DNA from 3 places in the Gallaecimonas kandeliae genome. Region 3 is predicted to be linked to each of the others. Evidence: predicted binding sites of a transcription regulator. Region 3 holds the regulator's gene; each other region holds the start of a gene.
What was found. The regulator LexA, encoded in region 3, represses DNA repair genes until DNA is damaged. The targets are predictions, from matches to a motif close to TNCTGTATGTACATACAGNA.
Positions count from the first base shown of each region.

Region 1 (6,557 bases), 580 kb from region 3:
GGTTACCGAGGACAGGGCCATGGCCAGGCCGGCGATGATGGGGCTCAGCAGCCAGCCGGTGAAGGGGTAGAGGACCCCGGCCGCCACCGGAATGCCGAGGCTGTTGTAGAGGAAGGCGCCGGCCAGGTTCTGCTTGATGTTGGCGATGGTGGCCCTGGACAGGGCCATGGCGTCCTCGACGACGGCCAGGGAGCCGCGCATCAGGGTCAGGTCGGCCGCCTCCATGGCCACGTCGGTGCCGCCACCCATGGCGAGGCCGACGTCGGCGGCGGCCAGGGCCGGGGCGTCGTTGATGCCGTCTCCCACCATGGCCACCTGGCGGCCCTGGGACTGGAGGCGGCGGATCACCTCGGCCTTCTGCTCCGGCAGCACCTCGGCGATGACCTCGGCTATGCCCAGTTCGTCGGCCAGGGCCTGGACCGTTTGCTGGCGATCGCCGGACAGCAGCACCAGGCGCAGCCCCTGCTTCTTGAGGGCGGCCACGGCGGCGGCGCTGTCGGGCTTGAGGGGGTCGGCCAGGGCGAAGAGGGCGGCCAGCTGCCCGCCCTTGGCGAGGTAAACTGGGGTGGCGCCCTTGGCCATCAGGGCTTCGCTGTCGGTCTCTACGGCGGCCAGGTCTATGCCTTGCTCCGCCATCAGCCGCTGGTTGCCCAGCAGCAGGGGCTCGCCGTCCAGCATCGCCTTGACGCCGTGGCCGGCGAGGGTGTCGAAGCCGGTGATGGGGGCGGGGGCGGAGCTACCTGCCCAGTCCAGCAAAGCGGCCGCCAAGGGGTGCTCAGAGCCCTGTTCCAGGGCCTTGACCCAGGCCTTGATCTCCCCTTCCAACAGCAACTTGGCGTCCACTACCTTGGGCTTGCCCTGGGTCAGGGTGCCGGTCTTGTCCAGCACCAGGGTGTCCACTTCGCAGAGCTTTTGCAGGGCGCTACCGCTACGGATCAGCACCCCTGCCTCGGCAGCCTTGCCCACCCCCACCATGATGGAGATGGGGGTGGCCAGGCCCAGGGCGCAGGGGCAGGCGATGATCAGCACCGAGGTGGCCACCACCAGCATGTGGCTGACGGCCGGGGCCGGCCCCAGGTTGTACCAGACGAGGGCCGCCACCAAGGCGACTACCATCACGGCCGGCACGAAGACGGCGGCGATGTTGTCGGCCAGCCGGCCTATGGGGGGCTTGGAGCCCTGGGCCTTTTTCACCTGGGCTATGATGCGGGCCAGGGCCGTGTCCTTGCCCACGCCTGTGGCTTCGAAGATGAGGCTGCCCTGTTGCAGCAAGGTACCGGCGTGCAGCTTGTCACCCTCGGCCTTGGCTACGGGGACAGGCTCGCCGGTGAGCATGCTCTCGTCGACGAGGCCTGTGCCTTCCAATACCTTGCCGTCCACCGCCAAGGTCTCGCCGGGACGGACCCGGATCTGATCGTCCAGCAGCACCGCCGCTGCCGGTATGTCCCACTCCTTGCCCTTCCTCAGCACCCTGGCCGTCTTGGGCTTGAGGTCCAGCAGCCGGCGCAGCGCCAGGGAGGTCTTGCCCCTGGCCCGCACTTCCAGGGCCTGGCCCAGGTTGATGAGGCCGATGATCATGACGCCGGCCTCGAAATAGAGATGGCGGGCATTGGCGGGGAAGAGGGCGGGGAAGGCCAGCACCGCCACCGAATAGAGCCAGGCGGCGCCGGTGCCCAGGGCGATGAGGCTGTCCATGTTGGCCTGGTGGTGGCCGAGGGCCTTGGCGGCGCCACGGTAGAAGTGGCCGCCGGCCAGCACCATAACAGCCAGGCAGAGCAGCGCCACCGCCGCCCAGGCCAGGCGGGAGCCGGGAGTAGTGACCATCATCTCGCCACCGAGCAGGCCCCAGGCCATCAGCGGTACGCCCAGGGCCAGGCCGGCGGCGCTCTGCCACCAGAGTTTCTTGAGGTGGGCGTTTTCGGCGGCCTGTTGGGTGTCGAGATCGCTCTCGTCGTCACCGCTCAGCAGCCGGGCGTCGTAGCCGGCGGCCTGGATGGCCTCGATCATGGCCTGGGGTTCGGCGCTGCCTTCGATATGGGCGCTGCGATCGGCCAGGTTGACGCTGGCCTTCTCGACTCCTTCGACAGTGCCCAGGGCTTTTTCGATGCTGCGCACACAACCGGCGCAACTGACCCCCAGCAAGGCAAGATGTACGGCTTGGCTCATGGTTCCTCCTTGGTTGCTGTCTATAGGCTAAACCCTGGAGTTACTTCAAGGTCAAGGCATTGAGCAAAGCCCCGCACTTGGGTAGCCTTGTGGCCGGCCAAGGAGGGCTTATGTTTTGGATAGCACTGCGTTTTTTGTTGCTGGGCTGCTGGCTTTTGCCGCTGCACCAGGGATGCCGGCGGCGAGAGCAGGGGGACAGACCCTGGCTGTTTGTGATGGCGCTTTTGGCCCTGACCGGGCTCTGGCTGGAGTTGGCGCCCCAGGGGAGCTGGTGGCTGCTGCTGAGCTGGCTGCTGTTGCCCTGGCTGAGCCTGGGGCTGGTGCGGCTGTGCCGATAAAAAAGGGCCCTGGTGGGCCCTTTTTCAGAAGTGGTATTTGACCAGCAGGCTGGCGGTGTTCTGGTTGGTACGGAAGGCCGGGCTGTCCTTGATACCGAAGCGGTTCTTCCAGTAATCGTACTCGAGACCGACGAACAGCTTGTCCTTGTGCAGGCCAAGGGCCGGGCCCAGGTCGTACTTGAGCTGGGGGTTGAAGTGCAGGTTGGCGTGGTAGACGCCGTCGCTGTTCACGACCCAGTCCATGAAGCCGTCGAAGACGACCTGGCTGTCGCCCACCGGGAAGCGCATCTTCCATACCGGAGTCACCTGCACGGTGTGGCCGTCACGGCCGTTGCGGGGCATGCGCTGGTAGAAGTTCAGTTGGAAGAAATCGAAACCGGGCAGCTTGAGATCGAAGCCGGGGCCGGCCAGCAGGGTTTCCACGTTGCCTTCGCCGAACTCGTAGGTGGTGGCCAGCAGTACGTCGGTGACGGGGCCGAAGGCGAGGTCCTTGCCCAGCAGCTTGCCGGCGCTGAAGCGGGGGCTGAATTCACCGTAATAGGTGTTGCTGTCGCCGCTGGTGCCGTTGAAATGGGTGAAGTCGGTAAAGAAGAAGAGATCGCCGAAGTTCCAGCCGGAGGCGTGCTCGACGGTCAGGGTCTGCTGGGTGCCGGGGGTGACCTTATAGTTTTGCCCGTAGAGGTAGCTCAGGCTGTTGTCCTGCCATTGCAGGGGGCCGGCCATTGCCGGGGCGGCCACCAGGCCGGCCAGAAGCAGTTTGCGCATGGATCTCTCCTCAGTGAAAACGGCGCTAAGTCTATTGATGGCGCCTGAAAAGGCAATCGATTTCCAGAACCTTTCCATACAAGTCTTCCCCGGATCACATCAGCGGCGCTAGAATGGCTCTTGTACTGGTTATCCATACAGGTTTGTGGTGCGCAAGATCATTCATGTGGACATGGACTGCTTCTTCGCTGCCGTGGAGATGCGGGACAACCCGGCCCTCAAGACTGTGCCCCTGGCCATAGGGGGGGCGGCGGAGCGCCGTGGTGTCATCGCCACCTGTAACTACGAGGCCCGCAAGTACGGGGTGCGCTCGGCCATGAGTACCCACAAGGCGCAGCAGCTCTGCCCGCAGCTGGTGCTGTTGCCGGGGCGCATGGCCCTCTACAAGACGGTCAGCCAGCAGATCCGCGCCATCTTTGCCCGCTATACCGACCTTATCGAGCCTTTGTCCCTGGACGAAGCCTACCTGGACGTCACCGACAGCCCCCATTGCCGCGGCTCGGCCTCGCTGATCGCCGAGGCCATCCGCGCCGACATCCGCCGCGAGCTGGATCTGACCGCCTCGGCCGGGGTGGCTCCCAACAAGTTCCTGGCCAAGATAGCGTCCGAAGAGAACAAGCCGGACGGCCTCTTCGTGATCCGTCCCGAACAGGTGGCGGACTTCGTGCGGGAATTGCCCCTTCGCAAGATCCCAGGCGTCGGCCCCGCCACAGAGGCGCAGCTGGCCAGCCTCGGCCTCAAGAGCTGCGCCGACATCCAGGCCTGTGACCGTGACTGGTTCCTCAAGCAGACCGGCAAGTTCGGCGCCGCCCTCTATGAGCGGGCCTTCGGCCGGGACGAGCGGCCCCTGGTGCTGAGCCGGGAGCGCAAGTCGGTGGGGGTGGAGACCACAGTGCCCAAGGATCTCTTGAGCCTGGCCGAGGTGAGGGCCCTTGCCGCCGAGCTGAGGCCCGAGCTGGAGCGGCGCCTGGGGGACAGGCCCATCGCCAAGCTGGGGGTCAAACTCAAGTTCGCCGACTTTACCCAGACCACCATGGAGCACATCAGCCCGGCCCTGGAGCAGGGCCTCTTCGAGGTGCTGCTGGAAGGGGCTTACCAGCGCGGCCAGGGCCGCGGCGTGCGGCTGGTTGGGCTCTTCGTGGGGCTGGCGCCGCCGCGCCAGGCCTGCCAACTGGCCCTGCCGTTCGAGGACGGCGACTGAGGCTGAGCGGACCAGTGGTGGCTGCCAGCCGACTTGGTGGCAAGGCGCCCCTGGCCTAGAATGACCCCATCCTACCTAAACAGGACAATGACATGGCCTTTGCCAAACCCCAACGTGAAACCGACTTCCAAGCCGCCCTCGAGAGCGGCCAGTATGACGCCCTTATCCTTATCCATGGCCCTGGCGCCGAGCTGCCGGGCAGCCTGGCCGAGGCCCTGGCTGACTACGGCCGCCTGGATGCGCGCCTGGCCTCCGGCTGCCTGCTGATCCCGACCCAGGCCGCCCCCGGTGGCCGCCTGGTGGCCGCCGCCACCGGTTCTCTGAAGCGCGACTTTGACGACGTGCGCCGTTTCTACGACGCCGGCAAGAAAGCCGCCGCCCTGGCCCGCGACGCAGGTGCCACTAAGCCGCTGCTGCTGGTAGCTGGCATCCCTGCCGAGGCGCGCTACGAGCAGGCCGAACTGGTGGCCCTGTTGGGCTTCTACCAGGGCCTCTGGCAGCCTCTGGAAGCCCGCGAAGCCCTGGGCGAAGAAGCCGTGGAGCCGGTGGCCCTGGTGGGCGTGCTGTCCGAGAGCTTGGACATCGACGCCGCCGCCGCCATAGAGGCGGGCCGCCGCGCCGGCCGCGACCTCTGCGGCACCGAGCCGGAGCGCATGGCACCCCTCAAGTTCGCCGAATACTGTGAGCAGCTGTTCGCCGGCACCGACGTCAAGGTCTCGGTGCTGCGTGACACCGACCGCCTCAAGCGCGACTACCCGCTGCTGATGGCCGTGGCCCGCGCCTCCCTGGTGGTGGAGCGTCACGTGCCCTGCGTCATTCGCCTCGAATACGAAGGGGAGGGGGAGATCGAGAAGACCCTGCTGTTCGCCGGCAAGGGCCTGACCTACGACACCGGCGGTGCCGACCTCAAGGTGGGCGGCCACATGGCCGGCATGAGCCGTGACAAGGGCGGCGCCGCCGCCGTGGCCGGCTTCATGAAGACACTGGCGCTGCTCAAGCCCAAGGGCATCAAGGCCATCGCCGAGATAGGCGCAGTGCGCAACTCCATCGGCTCCGACAGCTTCGTGCCGGACGAGATCATCCCCAGCCACGCCGGGGTGCGGGTCCGCATCGGCAACACCGACGCCGAAGGCCGCCTGGTGCTGGCCGACCTGCTCTCCCACCTGCGTGAGGACGCCGTGGACGCCGTGGAGCCGGAGATCTTCTCCATCGCCACCCTCACCGGCCACGCCGCCCGCGCCGTCGGCCCCTACACCGCCGTCGTGGAAAACGGCCCGGCCCGCGAGCTGCGTACCGGCGCCACCTTCAGCATGCTTGGCGACCGCTACGGCGATCCCTTCGAGATCTCCCGGGTACGCCGCGAGGACTACGACTTCATAGCCCCGCGCACCAAGGCTGACGACGTGCTGAGCTGCAACAACGCGCCTTCCTCCGTGACTCCCCGTGGTCACCAGTTCCCCATGGCCTTCCTGGACGTGGCGGCGGGCCTCGACAAGCACGGCCTGGACAGCGCCAAGCCCATCCCCTACAGCCATCTGGATATCGCAGGCTCCGGCGTGGAAGGGGGCGACTGGCAACACGGCAGCCCTTCGGCGGCCCCTGTGATCACCCTGGCCGCCAGCTACCTGCTCTGAGCCAAGTGATAAAAAAGAAGCCCGCCTTTTTGGCGGGCTTTTTCTTTTGGGCAGTCAATTGCCGGTGGAGACGATCTCCCAGGAGCCGTCGGCATTGCGGCAGGCGGTGCCGTAGGCCTGTTGGCTACGCCCCCCCACCTGCACCTGCTGCTGGAATTCACGGCAGTAGCGGCCACTGGTGCTGGTGCCCTCGCGAATGGGGGTCACAGATCCCGAGGCGTTGCCCTGGCTCCACTGGATGGACTCGTTGATGGGGGCCGTGGTGGCGCGGATCTGCGCTTCTTCGTGGGCGCGGACCTGGGCCTCGTTGAGGCTGTCCAGTATCGCCAAGGTGATGGCGGTGAAGGCCAGCCATTTCCAGGCGTCGCCGTCGCTGTGGTAGTGGCCGTAGCCCAGGTACCAGGGCCCGTAGGGGCGCACTATGGTGATGTGATGGTAACGGCGGTAGCGGTC
Region 1 covers NZ_CP118480.1:759,482-766,038, forward strand. Annotated here, with positions in the region: gene PVT67_RS03595 (heavy metal translocating P-type ATPase) at 1-2,166, opposite strand, end outside; gene PVT67_RS03600 (hypothetical protein) at 2,277-2,504, shown strand; gene PVT67_RS03605 (outer membrane protein OmpK) at 2,529-3,269, opposite strand; gene dinB (DNA polymerase IV) at 3,418-4,470, shown strand; gene PVT67_RS03615 (M17 family metallopeptidase) at 4,563-6,104, shown strand; gene PVT67_RS03620 (RT0821/Lpp0805 family surface protein) at 6,159-6,557, opposite strand, start outside.
Region 1: dinB (DNA polymerase IV) is a predicted target of LexA. The motif match lies at 3,393-3,412, and genes of this name have one in related genera.

Region 2 (6,557 bases), 1.7 Mb from region 3:
ATGACCCCGGAATACGGCGCCACCGCCGCCATGTTCCATATCGATCAACAGACCATCGACTACCTGCGCCTGACCGGCCGCGATGAAAAGCAGGTCCAGCTGGTGGAAAGCTACGCCAAGGAAGCCGGCCTCTGGGCCGACAGCCTCAAGGGCGCCCAGTACGAGCGCCTCTTGAAATTCGACCTCTCGACCGTAGTGCGCAACATCGCCGGCCCCTCCAACCCCCACAAGCGGGTGGCCACCAGCGACTTGGCCGCCAAGGGCATAGCCGCGCCTTGGGTGGAAGAAGAGGGCAAGATGCCGGACGGCGCCGTCATCATCGCCGCCATCACCAGCTGCACCAACACCTCTAACCCCCGCAACGTCATAGCGGCAGGCCTGCTGGCCCGCAACGCCGTTGAGAAGGGCCTGGTGCGCAAGCCCTGGGTCAAGACGTCCCTGGCCCCCGGCTCCAAGGCGGTGCAGCTGTACCTGGAAGAGGCGGGCCTGCTGCCTTATCTGGAGCAGCTGGGTTTCGGCATAGTGGCCTTTGCCTGCACCACCTGTAACGGCATGTCCGGCGCCCTGGATCCCAAGATCCAGCAGGAGATCATCGACCGCGACCTCTACGCCACCGCCGTACTCTCCGGCAACCGTAACTTCGACGGCCGTATCCACCCCTACGCCAAGCAGGCCTTCCTGGCGTCGCCGCCGCTGGTGATCGCCTACGCCATTGCCGGCACAGTGCGTTTCGACATCGAGAAAGACGTGCTGGGCCACGACGCCGACGGCAAGCCGGTGACCTTGAAGGACATCTGGCCGGCGGACAGCGAGATCGACGCCATCATCAAGCAGAGCGTCAAGCCCGAGCAGTTCCGCGCCGTCTACGAGCCCATGTTCGACATCAAGGTGGACTTCGGCGACAAGGGCAGCCCGCTTTACGACTGGCGCCCCATGAGCACCTATATCCGCCGTCCTCCCTACTGGGAAGGGGCCCTGGCCGGTGAGCGCAGCCTTAAGGGCATGCGGCCTCTGGCGGTGCTGGGTGACAACATCACCACCGACCACCTGTCGCCCTCCAACGCCATCCTCGCCAGCAGCGCCGCCGGCGAGTACCTGGCCAAGATGGGCCTGCCGGAGGAGGACTTCAACTCCTACGCCACCCACCGCGGTGACCACCTGACCGCCCAGCGCGCTACCTTCGCCAACCCCAAGCTGCTCAACGAGATGGTGCGCGGTGAAGACGGCGAGGTGAAGCAGGGTTCCCTGGCCAGGGTCGAGCCCGAAGGCAAGGTGATGCGCATGTGGGAAGCCATAGAGACCTACATGGAGCGCAAGCAGCCGCTGATCATCGTCGCCGGCGCCGACTACGGCCAGGGCTCCAGCCGTGACTGGGCCGCCAAGGGCGTGCGCCTGGCCGGTGTCGAGGCCATAGTCGCCGAAGGCTTCGAGCGCATCCACCGCACCAACCTCATCGGCATGGGTGTGCTGCCTCTGGAGTTCCAGGCCGGCACCGACCGCAAGGTCCTGGGTCTGGACGGTACCGAGACCTATGATGTTTCAGGCTCCCTGTCGCCCCGCGCTACCCTGACCCTGGTTGTCCACCGCCAGAACGGTGAACGCCTTGAAGTGCCTGTCACCTGCCGCCTGGATACCGCCGAAGAGGTGTCCATCTATGAGGCCGGTGGCGTGCTGCAGCGTTTTGCCAACGACTTCCTGGAAGCCGAAGCGGCGCACTAAGCTCCTGTTCAAGCGCCGCCTGCGGGCGGCGCTTTTTGTTGAGGATTGCATTGCATGAGTTTCAAACCCCAGATCCGTATTCCCGCCACCTACATGCGCGGCGGCACCTCCAAGGGCGTCTTCTTCAGGCTCGACGACCTGCCGGCCGCGGCCCAGGTGCCGGGCAAGGCCCGCGACAACCTGCTGCTACGGGTCATCGGCAGCCCAGACCCTTACGGCAAGCAGATAGACGGCATGGGCGGCGCCAGCTCCAGCACCTCCAAGACGGTGATCCTGAGCAAGAGCAGCCAACCCGGCCACGATGTGGACTACCTCTTCGGCCAGGTGGCCATCGATAGGGCCTTCGTGGACTGGAGCGGCAACTGCGGCAACCTGTCGGCGGCCGTCGGCGCCTTCGCCATCCATGCCGGGTTGGTGGACGCCGGGCGCATCCCTGAAAACGGCCTCTGCACAGTGCGTATCTGGCAGGCCAACATCCAGAAGAGCATCATCGCCCATGTGCCCATTACGGGCGGCGAGGTGCAGGAGACAGGGGACTTCGAGCTGGACGGCGTTACCTTTCCCGCCGCCGAGTTGCAACTGGAGTTCCTGGACCCGGCCGACGGCGAAGGGGCCTTGTTCCCCACTGGTAAGCTGGTGGACGAGCTGGAGGTACCCGGCGTCGGCACCTTCCAGGCGACCCTGATCAACGCCGGCATCCCCACCATCTTCGTCAACGCCGCCGACCTCGGTTACAGCGGCAGCGAGCTGCAGGACGACATCAACAACGATGCCGAGGCCCTGGCCCGTTTCGAGCGGATCCGCGCCCATGGCGCCGTCAAGATGGGCCTGATAAAGGACCTGGCCGAGGCCGAGAGCCGCCAGCACACCCCCAAGGTGGCCTTCGTGGCGCCGCCCAAGGACTATCAGGCCTCCAGCGGCAGCGCCGTCAAGGCAGCCGATATCGACTTGCTGGTACGGGCCCTGTCCATGGGCAAGCTTCACCACGCCATGATGGGCACGGCCGCTGTGGCCATAGGCACGGCCGCCGCCATCCCAGGCACCCTGGTCAATCTCGCCGCCGGCGGCACCGAGCGCGAAGCGGTGCGCTTCGGCCACCCCTCAGGCACCTTGAGGGTCGGCGCCGCCGCCGAGTTCAAGGACGGCAGCTGGACTGTCACCAAGGCGATCATGAGCCGCAGCGCCCGCATCCTGATGGAAGGCTGGGTGCGGATCCCCGGCGACAGCTTCTAAGGGGCTATCCTTCAGGGGGACAGCTTCCCCCTGAAGGAGCCCAAGATGGCCGACAGCACAGGCAGCAGTGCACTCCCTCCCTTCGATCCCCTGATCCGCGACATCGCCGACTACGTCTGTCACGCCAGCATTACCTCGGCAGTTGCCATGGAAACGGCCCACCATTGCCTGATGGATAGCCTGGGCTGCGCCTTACTGGCCTTGCGTTTTCCCGAATGCGCCAAGCTGCTGGGGCCCCATGTACCGGGCACACAGGTACCTTTGGGCGCCCGGGTGCCCGGTACCCGTTTCGAGCTGGATCCGGTCAAGGCCGCCTTCGACATCGGCTGCTGCATCCGCTGGCTGGATTACAACGACACCTGGCTGGCGGCAGAGTGGGGGCATCCTTCCGACAACCTCGGTGCCCTCTTGGCGGTAGCCGACTTCCAGTCCAGGCGCGCCCGCAGCCAGGGTAGGGTGCCGCTTTTGATGCAGGAGCTGCTTACAGCCATGGTCAAGGCCCATGAGATCCAGGGAATATTGGCCCTTTCCAACAGTTTCAATGCCGTCGGGCTGGATCACGTGCTGCTGGTCAAATTGGCCAGCACCGCCTTGGTGACGCAGCTGCTGGGCGGCAGTCATGAGCAGGTGATGGCTGCCCTGTCCCAGGCCCTGGTGGACGGCCAGGCCCTGCGCACCTATCGCCATGCCCCCAATGCCGGGCCGCGCAAGTCCTGGGCAGCCGGGGACGCCGCCAGCAGGGCGGTGCGGCTGGCGCTCATCACCCTGGCCGGTGAACCCGGTTATCCCAGCGCCCTCAGCGCCAAGCCCTGGGGTATGGAAGCGGTGCTGATGCAGGGCAGGGCCCTGACCCTGGCTCAGCACCTGGGCTCCTACGTGATGGAAAATGTGCTGTTCAAGATAGCCTTTCCCGCCGAGTTCCACGGCCAGACGGCAGTCGAATGCGCCTTCAAGCTACATGCGGAAGCGGTGGCCAGGCTGGAGGAGTTGGACCGCATCGAGATCCAGACCCAGGAAAGCGCCATGCGCATCATCAACAAGGCAGGGCCGCTCAACAACTTCGCCGACCGGGACCACTGCCTGCAGTACATGGTGGCGGTGGGCTTGTTGTTCGGTGAGCTAAGGGCAGAGTATTTTGAAGACGGCTTCCACCAGGCCCACCCACAAATCGACAACCTTAGGGCCAAGATGACGGTCAGCGAGGACAAGAGCTACAGCCGCGATTACCTGGACGGGCGCAAGCGATCCATCGCCAATGCGGTGCAGCTCTTCTTTAAGGACGGCAGCCACAGCGCCAAGGTGGAAGTGCAGTACCCCCTTGGGCACAGACGCCGCCGCGCCGAAGGTATACCGCGGCTCAAGGCCAAGTTCGAAGCTAACCTCGCCAGCCGCTTCCCCAAGGGGCAGGCCGAGGCCATCTGCGCGTTGCTGGACAGCGACGCGGCCCTTCGCACCCTGCCGGTGGATGACTTCATGGCGCTGCTGCAGATCTAGGGCCGTTCATAAAAGCCTCAGCCTTGGCTGCGATACTGGGTTTGACCCTTGTGCCCTGAAAAAGAGGGCGTGACCTTCAGTCATTTCCAGGATACTGTATAAACGAACAGTTAAATGGGAGTCATTATGGCCGTTGTCATTCAGTACGTGGTTGTACGCAAGGGGATAGAAAAAATGACCTTCACCAGCAAACAGGAAGCCGACGCCTACGACAAGCTGCTGGACAGCGCCGAAGTGCTGGCCGAGTTGCTGGAGCAGGCGCCTGTGGAGCTGAGTGAAGAGGACCGCGAACAGCTGGGGCTGTTCCTGGCCACCGAGAAGGAACAGGTGCTGGCGGCCTTCAAGGGCAAGGTGGCACCCAAACCGAGTAAAGGGAAAAAGGAAAGCACATGAAGATAAAAGCGATAACCCTGATGCTGGCCCTGGTCAGCCCCCTGGGTCTGGCCATGGACAGGTACATAGCGGTGCAAGGGGAGGCCAGCCGCGCCGTGACTCCGGACGAAGTGACTTTCAGCGTCACCTTCATCGCCGACGGCCAGGATCCTGACCAGTTGCTGAGTGCCATTGAAGCCAGGGCCAAGCCACTGCTGGCGAGGCTCAAGAGCCTGGGGCTGGTGGACAAGGACATCCAGGGTTATCGCTTCGAGGTCTTTCCCCGCTATGAAAAAGACAAGCCGGTAGGCTTGCGGGTCCAGCAGCGCTACCAGCTCACAGTCCATGGGTTCGACAAGTACCCTGCCGTGCTCAAGGCCACTACCCAGGCCAAGGTCGACCAGTTGGGCCAGGCGAGCCTCGGCTATTCGGGGCAAGAGCAGCTCTACCAGGAGCTCTTGGCCGAAGCCGTGACCAAGGCCAGGGCCAAGGCCAAGCTGCTGGCCAAGGCCGGTGACGCCCAGCTCGGCAAACTGGTCAGCGTGGACGAGCAGGGCAGTTACAGACCCCCTGTCATGTTCCTCAAGGCCGCGGCCATGAGCGATGCCAGGGAAAGTGCCCAGACGCCCGGAGAGATCCAGGTCCAGGCCAATGTTTCTGCCCGTTTTGCCCTCAAGGACTGAGGCGCCGCCTGCCGCAGCAGGCGGCCTTCAACCTTGCCAGGGCTGGACAGGGCCAAGGCCGGTAAGTTATACCGACATCCTGATGAAAAGCCGCCACGGCAGATTAGAGTAGAGATGAGCAACAAAGCCGCGTTTTACGCTGAACTGACCCAGATGACCCTGGGCCTTATCGAAGGCGAACCCGACCTTATCGCCAACCTGGCCAATGTCAGCGCCCTGCTGAACGAACACCTGGATGACCTCAACTGGGTGGGCTTCTACCTGCTGCAGGGCGACACCCTTGTGCTGGGGCCCTTCCAGGGCAAAGCCGCCTGTGTGCGCATCCCGGTTGGCAAGGGGGTCTGCGGCACCGCCGTCTCAGCGGCCGCCACCCAGAGGGTGGAAGACGTCCATGCCTTCCCCGGCCACATCGCCTGCGACGCCGCCTCCAACTCCGAGATAGTGGTGCCCCTGGTCGTAGACGGCGCCATCATCGGTGTCCTGGATGTCGACTCCCCCTCATTCAGCCGCTTCGACGAAGCCGATGAAGCCGGCCTCGACAGCCTGGTGCTGGCCCTTGGCCAAGCCCTGGGCAAAGCTGGTAAATAAGCCGGCTGTCCTTATAGAATAAGCCGCTGCGCCTGCCCCAAGGCGGGCGTATCTGGCAAAGGAACTCTCATGGAACAAACTGAAAGCTCGGTCAAACTCCCCGACACCAAGGCGGTCCTCGCCTTCCTGGTGGAAAACTTCCCCTCCTGCTTTTCCCAGCAAGGCGAAGCCAAGCCCCTGAAGATCGGTATCTTCCAGGAGCTGGCTGAACGCCTCGATGGTGACGAGCGCGTCTCCAAGACCCAACTGCGGGTGGCGCTGCGCCACTACACCAACGCCTGGCGCTACCTCAAGGCCGTCAAGGCCGGTGCCAAGCGGGTCGACCTGGACGGGGCAGAAACGGCCGAAGTGACTGAAAGCGAAGCGGAACACGCCAAGACCAGCCTGCATGAATCCATGCGCAAGGCCGGTGTCGACCCGGACAAAAAGCCTTACAAAAAACCGGCCGACAAGGGCTCCCGTAAACCA
Region 2 covers NZ_CP118480.1:1,874,251-1,880,807, reverse strand. Annotated here, with positions in the region: gene acnD (Fe/S-dependent 2-methylisocitrate dehydratase AcnD) at 1-1,719, shown strand, start outside; gene prpF (2-methylaconitate cis-trans isomerase PrpF) at 1,774-2,952, shown strand; gene PVT67_RS09145 (bifunctional 2-methylcitrate dehydratase/aconitate hydratase) at 2,998-4,446, shown strand; gene PVT67_RS09140 (YebG family protein) at 4,573-4,839, shown strand; gene PVT67_RS09135 (SIMPL domain-containing protein) at 4,836-5,501, shown strand; gene PVT67_RS09130 (GAF domain-containing protein) at 5,616-6,089, shown strand; gene proQ (RNA chaperone ProQ) at 6,159-6,557, shown strand, end outside.
Region 2: PVT67_RS09140 (YebG family protein) is a predicted target of LexA. The motif match lies at 4,539-4,558, and genes of this name have one in related genera.

Region 3 (6,557 bases):
GCAGCGCCTTGCCGTCCAGCTCCGGCACCGTCATCTGCGCCGAGTAGGGGGCCGCCTTGGCCAGGGCCAGCAACAGGTCGAGCTGGGCCTCCAGCACTTCCCGGGTCAGGGCCCTGTGTTCGGCGCTCAGCAGGGCCAGGGCGGTGAGGGTGGTGCCGTTGAGGGCGGCCGCATCGTTGATGCGGGTCAGCACCTCGTCACCCAGCTTGTTGACCAGGGGGGTCAGCCAGCTGGGCTTGGCGTCCGGGCTCTCTGAGGCCTGGCGCCAGTCCGGTACCTGCTCGCCCAAGTACTGGGTCAGGGGTATGGGCTGGCCGAAGTTGACGAAGCCCTGGCCGAAGTCCTGGCGCAACGCCTGGATGCTGGACTTGAAGGCCTGCCAGCCGGATTCCTTCTCCTTGGAGTTGCCACGCAGCTCCTTGAGGTAGGAACCCACTTCCATCACGTGCTCGTAGCCGATGTAGACGGGCACCAGGGTGATGGGCCGCTCGGCCTTGCGCAGCATGCTCTGTACCGTCATGGCCAGCATGCCGGTCTTGGGGGGCAACAACCGGCCGGTGCGGGAACGGCCACCTTCGGTGAAGTATTCCACCGCGTAGCCCTTCTCGAAGAGGCTGTAGAGGTACTCGCGGAAGACGGTGGAATAGAGCTTGTTGCCCTTGAAGCTGCGGCGGATGAAGAAGGCGCCGCCGCGGCGGAACATGGGGCCGGCCGGGAAGAAGTTGAGGTTGACCCCGGCGGCGATGTGGGGCGGCACCATGCCCTGCTGGTAGATGACGTAGGACAGCAGCAGGTAGTCCATGTGGGATCTATGGCAGGGCACATAGACGATCTCGTGGCCGTCATGGGCCAGCTGGCGCACCACCTCGGCGTTGGTGACCTGGATGCCGTTGTAGATGCGGTTCCAGATCCAGGTCAGCAGCCGGTCGAGGATGCGTACGAAGCCGGGGGAGAACTTGGCGGCGATCTCGTCCAGGTACTGGGCGGCGCGCTTCTCGGCCTGGCCGTAGGCCTCCTTGCGGCCCTTGGCTTCGTCTTCGATGGCCCGCTTCATGGGCTCTGTCTTCAAGAGCGCCGCCAGCATGGTCTCGCGGTCGGGTAGGCGTGGGCCTGTCATCACCAGGCGCTGGCGGGAAAAATGCACCCGGGCGACCCTGGCCAGCTTGTGGCCCAGTTCGTCGAGGGAGGCATTGGGCCTGTCCGCCAGCAGGGTGCGCAGGGACACGGGGCGGGCGAAACGCACGAAGTTGTCGCGGCCGTAGCGGGCGATGATCAGTGCCTTCCGGAGCCAGGACGGGGAGTCGTAGTCCGACAGCATCGAGCCCAGCAGCGAGGGGTTCTCGTGGCCGGGCTGGCGGCCCCAGAACAGGGAGATTGGCAGCAGCTGGATCTCCTGGTGCTCATCGGTGTTCAGGGCGTCCAACAGCTTGGCCAGGTCGGTGCGGAAGTTGCCTGACTTGCGGCTGCGGGTCAGCAGTGCCACTGGCCTGTCCAGGAAGAGGCTGCGGGGCAGGATCTCGCCGTTCAGGCGCAAGGGCTCGGTCGGGTCAGGCAACCCCAGTTGGAAGCAGAGCCGACGCACCGCCAGCAGGTCCGAGGCGGACGCAGTCTTGAAGGCGTAGACGATGGGCTTGGCCGGGTCCAACTGCAGTTCCTTGATGGGGTCCTGCGGAACCAGCTTGCTTTTGACGCTGAGGGAGATGGGCCACTTGAGGGCCTTTAACAGAAAATTCGGCAGCACGGATAGGGATCCCGGTGAAAGTTAGCCGGCCGGCTAGCTTAGCAGAAGTCGTCATCAAAGTCTTTGCAACCTTGTACGACTGGGCGTTAACCTCAGGGGGCTATCCCTTTGTTGGCCCCTGCATGACCGAACATCCCTATCGCCCGCACCTGGCCGCCCTGGAACGTGTCGTTGCCCTGGGGGGTGGCCACGGCCTTGGCCGCACCCTCTCAGCATTAAGCTTCCTCGGTCCGCGCCTGACCGGCATAGTCACCACCACAGACAACGGCGGCTCCACGGGCCGGTTGCGCCAGAGCCGCCAATGCATCGCCTGGGGTGACGTGCGCAACTGCCTGAACCAGCTGATCACCCAGGATTCCACCGGCAGCCGCCTCTTCGAGTACCGCTTTGGCGGTGAGGACGAGCTCAAGGGCCACAATCTCGGCAACCTGATACTGCTGGCCCTGGATGACCTCTGTGTGCGGCCGGTGGAGGCCATCAACCTGGTGCGCCAGGTGCTGAGGGTGAAATGCGGGCTTCTGCCCATGACCGAGAGCCCGGCCGATCTGCTGGCCCTGGGGGCCGACGGCCGCCGGCACCTGGGAGAGCTGTCGGTGGACGGCCTCAAGGCCATGCCCAGCCAGCTGAGCCTTTCCCCCCAGGTGGCCGCCACCCGTGAGGCTTTGGATGCGGTGCGCGAGGCGGACCTGCTGATCTTGGGGCCGGGCAGCTTCCTCACCTCTGTGTTGCCGCCGCTGCTGCTGCCGGATCTGGCCGCCGCTTTTCGCCAAAGCAAGGCCCTCAAGGTCTGGGTGGAAAACCTGGCCCCGGAGCAGAGCCCGGTACGTCAATTGAGTGCCGGTGCGCGCCTGGCCTGGCTTCATGAGCGGCTGGACTTTCCGGTGGTGGACTGGGTGCTCTGCCCGCCAGGGCTTGACTGGCAAAACGTGCCGGCCGGGGTGCGCCGCCTCGAGCAACCCCTGGCCTCCGACCAGATCTTCTACCGCCACGACAGGGGTGCCCTGGCGGACGGCCTGGAAAAGATCCTCGCCAGTTGTGGATAAGTCTGTGCATTTTTCTGTAAGGGCTGTGGGCCGACCCTTCCGCAGGCCAGGCGCCTTGCCATCCCCAGGGAACTGGATATACTGACAGTTACTGTAAATAAACCCAGTTGAGGCAGCCATGCGTCCCCTTACTCCCCGCCAGCAACAGATCCTGGATCTGATCCGAGACCGCATCTCTGCCAGCGGTATGCCACCGACCCGGGCAGAGATAGCCCAGCAGCTGGGCTTTAAATCGGCCAACGCCGCCGAGGAACACCTCAAGGCCCTGGCCAAGAAAGGGGTCATAGAAATACTGGCCGGCACCTCCCGTGGCATCCGCCTGCTGGAAGAGGAGAGTGCCAACGACGAGCCCGGCCTGCCCCTGGTGGGCCAGGTGGCGGCTGGCGAGCCCATCCTTGCCACCCAGCACATCGAGTCCCACTACCAGCTGGATCCCGCTCTCTTCCATCCCCATGCCGATTTCCTGCTGCGGGTGAAGGGCGAGAGCATGAAGAAGATCGGCATCATGGACGGTGACCTGCTGGCCGTGCACAGCACCAGCCAGGCCCGCAATGGCCAGGTGGTGGTGGCCAGGGTCGAGGACGAGGTCACGGTCAAGCGGCTGCAGCAAAACGGCCACCAGTTGAGGCTGATCGCCGAAAACGACGACTTCAAGGACATACTGGTGGATCTGCGCGAAACTCCTGTGACTATCGAAGGGTTGGCGGTCGGGGTGATCCGCAACAACCAGTTCTGATTTCCCAATCTGCTAAAGCACTTAGCCAAAGCGCCACCTGGAAACCACGCCGGGCGGCGCTTTTGATTTTTATCTTTGCCGGCGACTGGACGGATCGCCGGAAATTCGTTAAGTGTTAACGTAGCGAAAAAAAGTTGTTCAAAAAAACAACCAGAAAGGGTACTCCCCGCATCCAGAAAGCAAAGCCGTATTCATGACGTAGATGCGGGTTGGCGGGGGAGAGCTTTCATAGAGCTTGGCCGTACTGTGCAAGGCTCTTTTCCAGACGTTTGCGGTAAGCAAATGGACGGAGGAGAAGCGTGTGAGCAGGAGTCATCTCGCATCAGGGGCGCTGGCCACGGCGTTCCTCTGCTGGCCCGCCTGGGCCAGCCACTACAACATGACCAAAGGGGTCACGGATTTCAGCCATCAGGTCTACGGCCTGCACATGACCATCTTCTGGATCTGCTGTGCCATAGCCCTGGCGGTGTTCGGGGTCATGTTCTACAGCCTGATCCGCCATCGTCGCTCCCGGGGCGCCAAGGCCGCCGAATTCCACGAGTCCACCAAGGTGGAGATCCTCTGGACTATCATTCCCTTCCTCATCCTTATCGCCATGGCGGTACCGGCCACCCAGGTGCTGGTCAGCGGCGACGACGACGGTTCGGGCAAGGCGGATCTCACGGTGCAGATCACCGGCTCCCAGTGGAAATGGCATTACCAGTACCTGGGCACCGACGTGGGTTTCTACTCGCTGCTGGCCACCACAGATGACCAGACTCATAACCGCTTGCCCAAGGACCAGAACTACCTGCGTGAGGTTGACAGGCCCCTGGTGCTGCCCACAGACCGCAACATCCGCTTCGTCATCACCTCCGAAGACGTGATCCATTCCTGGTGGGTACCGGATTTCGCCATCAAGAAAGACGCCAACCCCGGCTTCATCAACCAGGTGCAGACCCGCATCAAGGAGCCCGGCGTCTACCGTGGCCAGTGCGCCGAGCTGTGCGGCAAGGGCCACGGCTTCATGCCGATAGTGGTGATCGCCAAGAAACCGGACGACTTCGACCACTGGCTGGCCGCCGAGGACCAGCGCATCAAGGCCAAGAAGGCCGAAGAGCAGAAACTGCTGGCCATGAACAAGTCCATGGACGAGCTGATGACCGAGGGCAAGCGGCTCTATGAAGGGCACTGCGCCATGTGCCACCAGCCCACAGGGGAAGGCCTGCCAGGCGCCATACCGGCCCTCAAGGGCAGCCCCGTCACCACGGGCGACGTCAAGGAGCACATGAGGGTGGTCCTCAACGGCCGCACCGGCACTGCCATGCAGGCCTTTGGCAAGCAGTTGGGCCTGTCGGAGCTGGCCGCCATCATCACTTATGAGCGCAACGCCTGGGGCAACAACACGGGCGACATGGTGCAGGCAGCGGATCTGCACAACTTCATCCAAGGCGGGGAAAAGTAGGAGGCAGCATGCAGGTCACAAGGGAAATGGACGCCGAAGGCGTCGGCGCCAACGAACAGCACCAGGATCATGCTCACCACGGCCCCGCCAAGGGGGTGATGCGCTGGCTGACCACCACCAACCACAAGGACATCGGCACCCTCTACCTCTGGTTCAGCTTCATCATGTTCCTGATCGGCGGCTCCATGGCCATGGTGATCCGTGCCGAGCTGTTCGAGCCAGGGCTGCAGCTGGTGGAGCCGCAGTTCTTCAACCAGATGACCACTGTCCATGGCCTGATCATGGTGTTCGGTGCCGTGATGCCGGGCTTCGTCGGCCTGGCCAACTGGTTGATCCCCATGATGATAGGGGCGCCGGACATGGCCCTGCCGCGGATGAACAACTGGAGCTTCTGGATACTGCCCTTCGCCTTTTCCATACTGCTGTCCAGCCTCTTCATGGAAGGGGGTGGCCCGGCCTTCGGCTGGACCTTCTACGCGCCCCTGTCCACCACCTATTCATCTGACTCCACTGCCCTGTTCGTGTTCTCGGTCCACCTGATGGGGATCAGCTCCATCATGGGGGCCATGAACATCATCGTCACCATCTTCAACCTGCGGGCGCCGGGCATGAAGTGGATGAAGCTGCCGCTCTTCGTCTGGACCTGGCTGATCACCGCCTTCCTGCTGATCGCCGTGATGCCGGTGCTGGCCGGGGCCGTGACCATGGTGCTCACCGACAAGTACTTCGGCACCGACTTCTTCAACGCCGCCGGCGGCGGCGATCCCGTGATGTTCCAGCACATCTTCTGGTTCTTCGGGCACCCCGAGGTCTACATCATGATCTTGCCGAGCTTCGGCATCATCAGCGCCATCCTGCCCACCTTCGCCCGCAAGAAACTGTTCGGCTATTCAAGCATGGTGTACGCCACCTCCAGCATCGCCGGCCTGTCCTTCGTGGTCTGGGCCCACCACATGTTCACCACCGGCATGCCGCTCTTCGGCGAACTGTTCTTCATGTACTGCACCATGCTGATAGCGGTGCCGACCGGGGTGAAGGTATTCAACTGGGTGGCGACCCTCTGGCGTGGCTCCATCAGCTTCGAGGTGCCCATGCTGTTCGCCCTGGCCTTCCTGGTGCTCTTCACCATAGGGGGCTTCTCGGGGCTGATGCTGGCCATGACTCCGGCCGACTTCCAGTACCAGGACACCTACTTCGTGGTGGCCCACTTCCACTACGTGCTGGTGACGGGGGCCATCTTCTCGATCATGGCCGCCACTTATTATTGGATACCCAAGTGGACGGGGCACATGTTCGACGAGACCTTGGGCAAGGCCCATTTCTGGTGCTCGCTGATCTCGGTGAACGTGCTCTTCTTCCCCATGCACTTCCTGGGGCTGGCGGGCATGCCGAGGCGTATTCCCGATTACGCCCTGCAGTTCGCCGACCTCAACAAGCTGGTGTCCATCGGCGGCTTCGCCTTCGGCGCCAGCCAGCTGATCTTCCTGTGGGTGGTGATCAAGTGCATCCGCGGCGGTAAGCCGGCACCGGCCAAACCCTGGGACGGCGCCGATGGCCTGGAATGGACACTGTCCAGCCCGCCCCCTTACCACA
Region 3 covers NZ_CP118480.1:180,401-186,957, forward strand. Annotated here, with positions in the region: gene plsB (glycerol-3-phosphate 1-O-acyltransferase PlsB) at 1-1,741, opposite strand, end outside; gene yvcK (uridine diphosphate-N-acetylglucosamine-binding protein YvcK) at 1,864-2,784, shown strand; gene lexA (transcriptional repressor LexA) at 2,903-3,520, shown strand; gene coxB (cytochrome c oxidase subunit II) at 3,822-4,964, shown strand; gene ctaD (cytochrome c oxidase subunit I) at 4,973-6,557, shown strand, end outside.